3 regions of the Glaciimonas sp. GNP009 genome follow, and region 1 is predicted to be linked to each of the others. Evidence: predicted binding sites of a transcription regulator. Region 1 holds the regulator's gene; each other region holds the start of a gene.

The links. The regulator LexA, encoded in region 1, represses DNA repair genes until DNA is damaged. The targets are predictions, from matches to a motif close to ACTGTATNNNNATACAGT.
Region 2: the regulator LexA is predicted to act here: its motif matches at 1,606-1,623, upstream of ACXX82_RS18440 (3-oxoacyl-[acyl-carrier-protein] synthase III C-terminal domain-containing protein).
Region 3: the regulator LexA is predicted to act here: its motif matches at 1,615-1,632, upstream of ACXX82_RS17595 (LexA family protein).

What each region holds. Positions count from the first base shown of each region.
Region 1 covers NZ_JBTGUV010000004.1:4,781,067-4,785,326, reverse strand. Annotated here, with positions in the region: gene ACXX82_RS22040 (replicative DNA helicase) at 1-74, opposite strand, end outside; gene rplI (50S ribosomal protein L9) at 200-652, opposite strand; gene rpsR (30S ribosomal protein S18) at 679-963, opposite strand; gene priB (primosomal replication protein N) at 985-1,299, opposite strand; gene rpsF (30S ribosomal protein S6) at 1,352-1,744, opposite strand; gene lexA (transcriptional repressor LexA) at 2,020-2,694, shown strand; gene ACXX82_RS22010 (RNA methyltransferase) at 2,914-3,693, opposite strand; gene ACXX82_RS22005 (inositol monophosphatase family protein) at 4,026-4,260, shown strand, end outside.
Region 2 covers NZ_JBTGUV010000004.1:3,976,117-3,980,376, forward strand. Annotated here, with positions in the region: gene ACXX82_RS18440 (3-oxoacyl-[acyl-carrier-protein] synthase III C-terminal domain-containing protein) at 248-1,471, opposite strand; partial or broken gene ACXX82_RS18445 (SDR family oxidoreductase) at 1,767-2,012, shown strand; gene ACXX82_RS18450 (GlxA family transcriptional regulator) at 2,104-3,072, opposite strand; gene ACXX82_RS18455 (HD domain-containing protein) at 3,510-4,202, shown strand.
Region 3 covers NZ_JBTGUV010000004.1:3,761,976-3,766,235, forward strand. Annotated here, with positions in the region: gene ACXX82_RS17590 (Y-family DNA polymerase) at 1-1,123, opposite strand, end outside; gene ACXX82_RS17595 (LexA family protein) at 1,126-1,599, opposite strand; gene ACXX82_RS17600 (TRADD-N-associated membrane domain-containing protein) at 1,977-2,726, shown strand; gene ACXX82_RS17605 (hypothetical protein) at 2,732-3,448, opposite strand; gene ACXX82_RS17610 (hypothetical protein) at 3,445-3,774, opposite strand; gene ACXX82_RS17615 (hypothetical protein) at 3,752-4,260, opposite strand, start outside.

The DNA.
Region 1 (4,260 bases):
AAAACGGATTGCTCCGCTTCGATTGAATGGGGTGGTACGCGTAGTGAATCTAACTGTGGATCTGAAGGTGGCATGGCGCGAATTATACCTGCTTACAAGTTTAGCTCTGTTGCAGTAAACCAAAAAAAGGACAATAAAAAAGCCGGGAGAACCCGGCTTTTTAACATTTCAACAAATACTCGTAGCGCACTCAATCAAATTAAGCGTGCTCGCCGATCACAGCAACAGTCACATCAACCAGGACGTCAGTGTGCAAAGATACAGCAACGGCGTGGTCGCCAACGATCTTCAAAGGACCGACTGGCAAACGCACTTGCGATTTTTCAACAGCAAAACCTTGCTTGGTCAACGCTTCAGCGATATCAGCATTGGTAACAGAACCGAACAAACGGCCATCAACACCTGATTTTTGCGAAATCTTCACGGTCAAACCGTTCAATTTTTCGCCTTGCGCTTGGGCGGCTGCCAATTTAGCAGCTGCAGTTTTTTCCAACTCTGCGCGTTTAACTTCAAATTCAGCAATTGCTGAAGTTGTAGCACGGCGAGCAAGACGTTGTGGAATTAGAAAGTTACGTGCATAACCATCTTTTACACGAACGACTTCACCAAGATTGCCGACATTAACGACTTTTTCTAACAGAATAATTTGCATGTTTTTCTCCTATTTCAAGTCGTCAATTAAACGTTGTGCAGATCGGTGTAAGGCAACAACGCAAGGAAACGCGCGCGTTTGATCGCGGTGTCAACTTGACGTTGGTAAATTGCCTTAGTACCTGTCAGGCGTGCTGGCATAATTTTGCCATTTTCCTGAACAAAATCTTTCAACGTATCGACGTCTTTGTAATCAACGCTAGCAACGTGTGCTGCTGTGAAACGACAAAACTTTTTACGCTTGAACAGCGGGTTTTGTTGTTGACGCTTGTTTTTCAGTTTGCTTTTATCGAACTTTTTACCGAATGCCATTTGAGGCTCCTGTATAAATAATTAGGCCGCAGTTTCAGCTGCAGCAAATTCAGTGATGTGAAATACCAGACTTTTACCGTTGCGACTCTTGCGTGCCAAAAATCCTGTGAACCAGTACTGACCACCCAATACCGTCTGATTGAATCGCCCCGATATCTCGCCTATGGCAAGAGCGGCAATTTCGAACTCAACCTGACGTTGGATACCCGCTTCATGTGGTGACGAACGACTCAGCAATATTGCTGAAACGATCGGGATACCCGCTGGCGTATAACGCAATACTTCGCGCTCTGCGATTTCGGCAACCAATTGAAGCGCGTTGTTGAGTTGATTCACTCCGGTCTATTTGGAAAATGGTGACGCAATGAATGCAAGTTAATCGGCAAAATTAGGCGGCTGCCGGGGCTGATGCTGGCGCAGCTGGTGCTTCAGTACGATGGCTTTTAGCAGCATCTTCCTTTTGCACAGCCTTCATCATTGGCGATGGGCCAGTTTCAGCTTTTTTCAGCTTGACCGTCAGGTGACGCAAAACAGCATCATTGAACTTAAAGCCAGTTTCGATTTCGGTCAGTGTTTCGCTGTCGCATTCGATGTTCAAGCAAACATAGTGTGCTTTTGCCAATTTTTGGATCAGGTAAGCCAATTGACGGCGACCCCAATCTTCAACGCGATGAACGATACCGCCACGTGTAGTGACAATACCCTTATAGCGTTCGATCATTGCAGGCACTTGCTCGCTTTGATCCGGATGGACGATAAACACGATTTCATAATGACGCATGTAAGCTCCTTTTTGGACTGTTGAAAATAGCCCACCCCGGCGTCAAGACGAGTGTGGGAAGAGGAAAGTCGATAACTATACAGTGAAATCCTTCAAAACTCAATGCTCAATACACATGATCGTCATACAGACAAATAGATTGTCAAATTTACTTGCATTCAACTGAATACTGTACAAAAATACAGACTGTTTATATACACAGTTCGCCGGTAGCATAAATCGCAGCATGAACGCCATATTCTCGCACCAGCCCTTATTCGACAACCGCTATCAATATGATCAAATTAACTGCACGCCAACAACAAATACTTGATCTCATCAGGGATGCTATTGAGAACACGGGTTTCCCTCCGACTCGCGCTGAAATCGCATCCGAGTTAGGATTTCGCTCAGCCAATGCAGCTGAAGAGCATTTGCAGGCGCTTGCACGCAAAGGCGCCATCGAAATTTCTCCGGGGACGTCTCGCGGAATACGGCTTCTTGCAAAAGGCCCTAGCCCGACTAGTAAGCGCAATAATGATGACATCGGGCAGCAATTTACCTTACCCCATCCTGCATTAATGCAACTCAATCTTCCATTGGTGGGACGCGTGGCTGCCGGATCACCAATCCTGGCACAGGAACACGTTCAGGCACGATACAACATTGATCCTACCTTTTTTAGCGATAAACCGGATTACTTGCTGAAGGTACGCGGCATGTCTATGCGTGATGCCGGTATTCTTGATGGGGATCTACTAGCTGTCAAAAAAACGGAATCAGCGAGAAACGGTCAAATAGTCGTAGCACGACTGGGCGATGACGTCACCGTCAAGCGATACAAAAAAACTGGCTCTTCGATACAACTACTACCAGAAAATCCAGAATTTGAACCGATCATTGTCAGCGAAGATCAAGATGACTTTGCGTTAGAAGGCTTAGTGGTGGGATTAATGCGGAACTGGGGCTAATCCTTAAAAATGCAATTATCGGCTCGATCAGAGCTGATAATTGCAAGCGTATCAAGGCGCACTTTTTAATGAAGACGTAAGCTAATTAACCTAAATAGCGCATTTGAAAGCCCCTCTCAGGATGAAAAGCGGCATCTCTTAGCGTTAATCAAAACTACTCAAAAATTCCTTAATTACTTTTGAAGCAATAATTTTTAACACCCGGAAAAAATTTCTCCATCAATCAAGACGCCGCCGCTTAGTCAAAATCTGATTAGCGATACCGCGCAAAATATTCACCTCTTCAGTTTCCAACCCTGCGCGTGCAAACAAACGCTTCAGGCGTGGCATCAATTTTTTCGGATGTGCCGGATCGAGAAAATCGATTTCAATCAGTGCTTTTTCCAAATGGGCAAACATACCTTCAATCTCAATCAGATTAGCGGTATCGCCGTGAAATCCGATCTCGTCACTTGACTCACTCTCGCCAGGCGGTTGTTCAGCGCTAGCCGCGACCCGAAACTCATAAGCTAATACTTGCACCGCTTGCGATAAATTTAAGGAGGAATAATCGGGATTCGCCGGAATGTTAATTAATACATTACATTTCTCGACGATTTCATTCGGCAAACCATAGCGCTCGCTTCCAAATAATATTGCCCCAGTCAGGGTTTTATCTGTCGCTAGTTGCGCCGCCACCGCTCTTGGTGCCATCACAGGTGGAGAAAACTCGCGGAGGCGCGCACTTAGCGCAGCTGCATAATTGCACCCGATCAAGGCCTGTTCGACAGTCTCGACGATTCTGGCTGACGATAGAATATCTTGCGCACCGCTTGCTAATGCAATTGCCTCATCACGCTGTAAAACGTCCGGATAGCGGGGATTCACCAGGACCAGCTCGGAAAATCCCATTGTTTTAATAGCACGTGCAGCTGCGCCAACATTGCCGGGACTACTGGTATCAACCAGTACAAAGCGTAGGCGATTGAAAAGAGACGTGTTGGTTTTTGTCAGGTTCATTTAAAATAGCGTCATTCGCAGGTTAATTTTCAGGAAACGCTGATGTTTAGTGTCTTGGAGTATTAGCCGGGAGCCTGTCGGTCTGACCGGATCAAAGTGAAAAATGCACTGAACGAGGACAGATTTTGCCAGATTCGCAGCACCGATAGCCAGCTATTGGTCGAGAAACTGATGAAACATGACCTGACCAGATCATTTTTCAGCCGATTCCGCATAGCCCGTCAGGCCCTTGTTACCGTCAAGACGGCCTGCATCGCTCATTATTAATAATATAGGTTGGTTCTGTTCCCATTAGGCACAGTGCCGCCATTTTAACGGAACCGAATCCAGATATGCATCCTATGCTCAATACGGCCATCAAGGCCGCCCGTCGTGGTGCCGCAGTCATTTCGCGCGCCTCCTTCGATCTCGACCTGCTTCAGGTAGAAAAAAAAGCACATAACGATTTTGTCACTGAAGTTGATAAAAATGCCGAAGCGGCAATTATTGACATTTTGAAGAACGCCTATCCAGACCACGCCATATTGGCCGAAGAGTCCGGTGCGTCCGACAATCTACATGACGAAA
Region 2 (4,260 bases), 800 kb from region 1:
TTCGATGCACAGCCGCTTGGTATTTTAATTAGTCTACCGAGAAGCCTTCCATACCTTTGCAGTTCACAAAAAATAGGCGAGATCGAGCGGGCATGATGGTCTTTATTCCAGAAGAGGCTGCTTAAAAAAATCAAGGGAGCCGTTTTAGCAAAATGTCAGTTATGGCCGTCTTCATCATCGCCTGGAAAAATTGAAACCAGACGCCAACATTTCGTGGGAGTCTGCGCCAGAAGGCTATTCCGGCAAATCAGAATTTTTTCATCACAGATCCAAATATTGTCAAACCTGGGCCAAAGGCGAGGGAAACAATGATTTTCCCGCTTGATATAGCTTCATCCTCCACTAAATTTTTCCAGATGTGAGGAAGAGTCGCCGAAGACATATTCCCTCGAGAAAAAAAAATTTCGTGGCTATGTTGAACCTGATCTTCCCTTAATCCGAGCAAAGACTGAACCGAATCAATTATTTTTGGACCGCCAGGATGAATGGCAAAAATACCATTTTGAAAAATATCTTTTATGGGAAGATCAGCCTCACTAAGCATTTGGGAAACAAAAGTCAAAACATGATCGGCTATTTTTTTAGGAACCTCTCGGGAAAGGGTCATTGTCATCCCCCAACTATCAGGTGACCATGTCATCAGTTCTTCTGTGTCCTCAATGATTTCTTCCTTGATCACGATGATGGCCAAAGTATTCTTCGATTCAGCATCAAATGGCTGCAAAGAATATTTTATATGGCCATCCGCAAAAAGGCTTTGAATCACTATTTGCTCTGGTGAGTGATCAGTAAGATTGACATGGAGACTGCACATTTCTGTATGAACAATGTCGATCGTATTAACGCCCGCTGATGGGGAATTTTTCTTTTTTTGCAATGCCGATAGCAACCCTTCGGCGAGGCGAATACTGGGAATGGAAGCATAACAACCCATATGATAGGCATGGGTGACATTTGTTTTTTTCATCCATCTATTAAGATTTACGAGACTTTGAGCCGGACTCGGTGAAAAGTAGCCGGTACAACTCACATGAATAATATGTTCAGGTGGATGAGACTCTTGAGGGAAAAATCTATGAAAAAGAGAGCGCGATCTTTCTCGGAAAAATTTCGTTCTTTGCCCCATGTCTTTTCCATAAAGGGAAGTTGTAGGAATATCTCCCTGAGGCAAATTCAAGTTGTATAAGCGCAATTCATCCCACTTAATATTTCCTACATCGAGGACATCAAAAGAGCGAGTGGAAATCCGCGATTTTTTACAACCGAAGAGCTCAAAACTCTTGCGCATTTTAGAATTAAGTTGATCCCATGATTCTTTAATTTCTCCATTTTCCTTCGGTGTCCGTAGAGTCTCCACGCGCGCATGGGCAGCCGCCAGCCAACATAAGATATCATCCTGATCATAAGTGGCATGAGGCATGACAACTGTAAAATCAGAAAGTTGAGCAATTATTATGGAAGTTGTGGTCATTCTTCATTCCTCGCTTAAGAAATTAATCTTGAATGCCTGAAACTTAAACTTAATAAAAATTTTGTCGATTCACTTAATTTTTTGGAGTAGCTATGAACCACGCCTAAGCTTGCTGCTCAAGCCTAGCATCGGAAACTGGAATGTTTTACAGCTTGACTTTCATGCAAACCCAATGAGAATGCAGTTGCCATTTCTGATAGACTTGTCGGCTAGGTAATTATTGCCGTGAATTTTTGATGGTGGCTGAAGGGGGTAAATGAAACATTATCTCCTTGATAGTGGTGTCTTCTGCTGCGTGGCTTGTGAATTGGCACGTTTTGGTATTCGGGTGATGGCTATTGCGCCTCGCATTATGGAAACGCCGATGTTGTTGGGTATGCCAACCGAAGTGCAAGATGCGCTGGGTAAGACAGTACCGTTTGCAGCGCGTATGGGTAAGCCGGCAGAATTTGCCGGGTTGGTAAAAACAATTGTCGAAAACGCTTATCTTAACGGCGAAGTCATTCGTCTAGATGGCGGAATCTGCATGACTGCGAAGTGATGTCAGTCGTCAGATAACAAAGATTGAAGCATCAAGGCAGTGCGTAAGAAAGTGACAGTCGCATTTGCTTTGATGTCTACGAACCATTCACTTAATCAGGACTATTCTTTCTAAAATTCGCCCGATATGCATGAGGTGCTACGCCGAGGCGCTTGTTAAATACAATGCGCATGCGATCAGCATTGCCAAAACCACAATCGTATGCGACCGCCTTCAGCGCGTCATCGGTACTTTCAAGAAAATAGCGGGCCGTATCTACGCGTGCGCGTTCGACAAACTCATGTGGTGTCACGCTTGTCAATTGCAAAAACATACGCGCAAAATGACGTGTGCTCATACCAGCCACTTCGGCGAGTTTTTCGACCGTAAAGCGTTCTCTAATATGCTCCATCACATAGATTTGTACCTTGGCGACTGGCGATGTATCGTCTGTGGGAGCAACGAGGAAGGGACTAAACTGAGATTGACCACCCCGACGCTGAGCAAACACGACCAGGCGCTTTGCTACCGCAAGTGCGATCTTTGGACCGTGATCTTCTGCTACTAATGCCAGCGCACCATCAATCCCTGCCGTCACACCAGCGGAGGTTAGCAGATTTCCATCGCGAATGTATATACGATCAAGTTGAACCCGCGCACGCGGAAATTGTTGCGCTAATTGCGGTGCATTTTGCCAGTGTGTCGTGACATGGCGATCATTGATCAGCCCTGCGTGGCCAAGTGCAAAGGCACCCGTGCATATCGATCCAAAGCGTTCGCAGCGTGAAGCGACATTAATTAACCATGCGATTAGCTGCGAATCTGGTGCGTCAATTGGTAGCTTGGGTCCACCTGCTACTAACGCGGTGTTATAGGGGCCGTTGGCTTCGGCAAACGTTACATCCGCAAGCAAACGCATGCCGTTCGAAGCGCGCACGGCATCCTTGGTTGCGCTTACTAATGTTATCGCATAGCCGTTACCGGGAGAAACGAAATTATTTGCCTCAACAAAAATATCGAGCGGTCCGGCAACATCAAGCGCTTGAACACCAGAAAAAATCGCAATGGCAATAGTTCGCATCGAAGATACCCTTGAGTGAGTCAAATAGCCGGTCGGACGTAGAGCGGCGGCGTCGCGAAATATCGCACTTTCAGATCATTTTGTAGCTGATTGTCGGTGGGGACGCCACGCCACGTCCGAAAGTTTTTTGGCTACCGAACGAAATACTACATGAAATCATAGTATCGGTGATGGCTGGATAAGGCGTGCGGTTGGCTGTGTTCAACGCATGCTCCGCATTGTACCGAAGCATTCTTCCCATTAAAGTGAACTGCATTGCACGCTAGCATTAAGAGAGTCAGGCGCGCAAGGAATGGCTGACTTCTGCCACATTTGATCGCGTGTAATTGTCACGACTATGGTGTCTTTTGTATCTGTTGTGATGATTGTCGGCCACTTTTTATTTGAACAACGCATTGTCGCTGCCTTGATCAGCGCAGTGCGATCTGGAGAATTTTATGAGCAATTTTATCGCCGGTATCCACGTTCCTGATAGCCGGATGGCGCGGGACGCAACGCAACTGGTTCGAGACACTGAAACGGATTTATTGTTTCATCATTCGACTCGGGTATTTTTATTTGGCGCATTGACTGGAGAGCGCAAAAAGCTGAAGTACGATCCAGAACTGCTTTACATCGGCGCCATGTTCCATGATATGGGGCTCATCGAGACATATAGTAGCAAACATGACCGCTTCGAAGTGGATGGCGCAAACGCCGCACGTGATTTTTTAAAGGGATACGGTATTGGCGAGGCTGATATTGAGCAGGTGTGGGACGCCATCGCATTGCATACTACGCCGGGAATTACACAATACAAGAAACCTGTTGTGGCACTGGTCACGGCGGGTGTCGAAATGGATGTGCTGGGTTTTGCCTATAGCGATTTTACCGATGCGCAGCGAAACCAGATTGTGCAAGCGCATCCGCGTGGTCTGCATTTTAAAGATAATATTATTGATGCTTTTGCTAAAGGTACCCGTCATAAACCGGAGACAACTTTCGGCAATATCAAGGCCGATGTACTGGCACTTAAAGATCCCACTTATAAACGCATCAATTTTTGTAGCCTGATTCTTAAGTCATCATGGAACGACGATAATCAGAATGGGATTTGCTGCAACAATCCCGGTCATCATAAGAGCGTTTAATCTTCCGACTTTCCATGGCACCCACTTTCTATATTTAGCCCACGCTACTATTACCGTG
Region 3 (4,260 bases), 1.0 Mb from region 1:
TGTGGGAAGCATCAAACAAGTTTCCCTGTTTGATGTTTCCAGAATAAAGGTCCATCAGGACTACCCCCGCTTTTTTGTATTTATAACCATCACGAAAGATGCGCTTCAATCCGTTGAGCGCGAAGCCGGTGAGTGTGCGCACATCATCTGACGAATCCGGTAACGGGATGGTAATGCCATTGTTGTATTGAGCGTCATCCAAGCGAAAACGGTCGGTCTCCACAAAAACGTGAATCGCTCCACACACGGATTTCTGTCCGCGAAGCTTTTCGGAAGCTCGCGCCATGTACATCGATATGGCTTCTTCCAATTCCTTGATCGTCATCACGGTCGCACCAAAGGAACGGGACGAGACAATCTGTTTGCGAGGCGGCGAAACTTCTTCTAGCGCCATGCAAGAGATGCCACGTAGTTCATTGCAGGTACGTTCCATCACGACACCGAATTGGTCGCGCAGGACTTTTGGGGAGGTCGTTCGTAATTTTTGCACTGTGTCGATGTGCATGTTACGCAGCCTATCGCTTATCTTACGACCGACTCCCCACACTTCACCGACATCAATGTGACTAAGGACTTCGTTAACATCATCGCTGTGCATACCCGCCAGATCACATACGCTATTGAATGGCGTTTGTTTCTTGGCGATATGGTTGGCCATCTTGGATAATGTTTTGGAAGGACCAATCCCGACGCAGACGGGCAGGCCTGTCCACTGCTTAACGTGATGCCGTATGGTCTGGCCCATGTCGGTCAATGTCGGCCAATGACCGGCCATACCATTGAGACTTAAGAATGACTCGTCGATGGAATACACTTCAACATCAGGACTGTAGTCGCGCAAAATGGTCATGACGCGGTTGCTCATGTCGGCATAAAGCGTGTAGTTGGACGATAGTGCGATGATTCCATGCTTACGTGCCAAATCCTGCAATTGAAACCACGGCGCGGCCATCTTGACACCGAGCGCCTTCACTTCATTCGAGCGCGCCACCGCACAACCATCATTATTCGATAAGACGACAACCGGTTTGCCTTCCAGCCGGGGATTAAAAACGCGCTCACAACTGACATAGAAATTGTTGACATCGACCAGGGCGAATAACTGGGAAGGCGGTGCGCCCATGATTAGACAGCAAACTTCCGAACGACCCCTGCAACCACGCCCCATATTTGTAAATCATCGTCGTCACTAACGACAATGACCTTATAGGCTGGATTCTCTGGACGCAGTTCAACTACTCCACGGCGGCGATAAAGGCGTTTCAAGGTGAATTCGTTACTTATGACCGCCACAACAATATGGCCGTGCTTAGGTTCAATCGAGCGGTCCACCAATACCCGGTCGCCAGCGAGAATGCCCGCACCAGTCATGCTATCGCCCTCAACTGTAAAGTAAAACGACGCCGCTTTATGCTTAACGAGGTAAGTGTTGAGATCGAGACCTTCCTCCACGTAGTCGGCCGCAGGGGATGGGAAACCTGCAGGTATCTTAATAAGAAACAACGGAACAGGGCAAGCCTCGGGGGCGATGACCGCCGCAAGGGCATATTGCGCGAGGCTAACTGGTGCGCACGCTTGCGTGCAGTCGAGGGGGCTCATGGGGCATTTAATTATACTGTATGAATATACAGCTATATTATCACCTTTGACCGCCGCCGCGCACTACCCACCACGCCTGCGGGCTTCATTAGATGCACTGGTATTAGCGCACCGTGGCATACCGCCAGAGCCCCGCCCGGCGCGGAGCAAGGACCGATTGGCGCTGCATCAGCGTGATGCAGTTTGATGCACCTGAAGCCTGTTATTTCTATCAAATTAGGACTCCACACTATTAAATGTATCCCTGATATTCTTAAGATTGATGGCTGCAACCAGAATGAATGGCGCGTTGTGTGAATATTAAATAGAATGCAATATATTTTTTATCCCACGGCTGGCTGCACCCCTTTAAATCCATACGGTAGTCTCTTCATAAAATGAGTTCTTCCCCATATATATCGATCCTCCACTCTCTCTTGAAAGCTTGGCAAGGCGGTCATCGGCGTGTACGTGCCACTTTGATATTGATCGTTGTCCTAGTGTTAAGCGCAACATTGATCAGCGCCCTTGCTCAATTGTTAGGAGTTGATAAGAAAATCATCGGTATTTTTGCTGCAACACTCGCCCTCGCGGCTGGCATTGCCCTTCTTGGTGTCCTCTCGTACCAAAGTCTTGTCGATCAGCAGGTTCGCGAAGAGAAAATTGAAACCGTAGAAGAGCGTTTAAGGGAGCATCCCGAGCGGCCTCAATTAGCATGGGACTTAGCTCGGATAAAACTTGAGAATTATCTAGACCGAAATCTCAGCCAAGTGCGTTCCATTTATTGGCTAACGCTGATAGTCATGTTTTGTGGATTTGGATTTGTAATGTATGGTCTTTTTCAAGCTTCAACTAATCCTGATAAGCTGGCAGTGTCGATTGTGGCCTCCGCTTCGGGGGTACTCATTAGTTTCATCGGCGGGTCTTTTTTGCTCATATACCGTTCTATTCTTTCGCAGTCGAAAGAGTACGTAACCGTACTAGAACGAATCAATGCAGTAGGCATGGCCGTACAGGTTATCGCGAGTATTCCAGATACGAATTCAGACCTTAAGAGCCAAACGAAAGCGGAGTTGGCAAAACAACTTTTGAGTCTATATGCAATGTCACCACCATCGCATGCAAGAGCTATGCGATCTACTGATTAATTCAGCTAGAGGTCTTCTTGGCTATTACGTATCGCTAGGATCATGTCGTTAAGAAAATTTGTAATTTCGATTTCAGTTGCCGAACGCGAGGAAGTGGAACCGATCTTTCCTTGGTAACCCTCAGAGTTTGCATGACAATATGTAACGATGCAATCTTCTAAGTCTTGAAAAATTTCATTTAATTTTTGATATAGGGGAAGGCTGTAGCTACCCATCAGTATTAATTTACGGGCTATCAATCGATGTTGTTCTTGAAATTTTTCGCGAAAGCTTTCAATTTGCTCATTATTCGTGGATAGTTTGTTTGATTCATTTGGAAGCTCTGCGATTAGCCATGAGAAAAACTCAAGTGTAGGATCCATTGCTCCCGGGAAAGCTACTTTTCTTAACCAAAAATCATCTTGAATCGATTGTTTTCTAGCCCGTGAATCTTTTTGTTGATTTAACAAAAAAGTTGTCACAGAAACTGCCAACGCCGCTAATGCAATCCACGTTCCAGATTCCTGGTAAAAATGACTATTGTTTTGAATTTGTACTAAGAAGGGTTTTTCGAAACCGACGGTTGCAGTTAACGAGGAGTTGGCTTCGGGCAAGTTAAAACCACACGGGCCTTGAATAGGTGGAATAATTGCTTTAATGGAATCTATCGCCTTGTCGCGTGTAACGAGGGAGTCTTGATTTGGAACCTTAAAACTTAGAATGCCTGCGCTAGCCGTGCTCAATTCTTGTTTGAAAAAAGAGCCTTAGCTTGCAAGGCAAGGCCGGCATAGTCGCGAAATGCCTTTGTCAGCACAGGCTTCGCCTCAAAATGATATTTTGAAAAGAATGCTTCAACACTACCTGCCTTTACCACGCTTGGGCCAAACAGCCCTAAAAAAAATGAACTGGTAATCGAATAGGTGGTTTCTGGAATTTGGATATCAACTAGCGTGCTAGATTGGTCGATATTATCCAGAGCGAATTTCGCTCTTATCAATTCACCCCGGGGCCTGCCTGAATATACCGGGCCACCAATGTTACTGAAGTCAATGATCATGTGATTGCTCATTTTGCAATTCCTCTACCAACGAACTCTCGGACAAAGACAAAGGAAATCGTATACTAATGATTGTTCCTGGGAAGTAAAATTGACCCAAACTTTTGACGAAAGAAGGATCGGGTAATTCGTTTAAATCATTTGTGGAGTTAAACGCTATCGTCCGTCCTGCTATTGTACCTTCTAAAACTCGATCCTGCATGCGATACGTTCCGTCGAAAAGGATGTAAGTTCCTCCAGACACTATCGCCATTTTTGCCTGAGCCAGACCGTTACTAGGCGCAGAATAAATTTTTTGGAAAAAATTTATAAATTCAACAGTTCCTTGTCCTCTACTCGTATCCTTGTTGCTATTCAGTCTGCTAACATGCCCCTGTAGTGCAATTACGGTCAATAGGTCTTCCTCCCGCCAGCGATTTCCAAAAAAGCCTTTGGACCGATGAGTTTCTACATATTGTCGAATTTGATTCTTGGTATAGGAGTCATTGGGCAATGTCC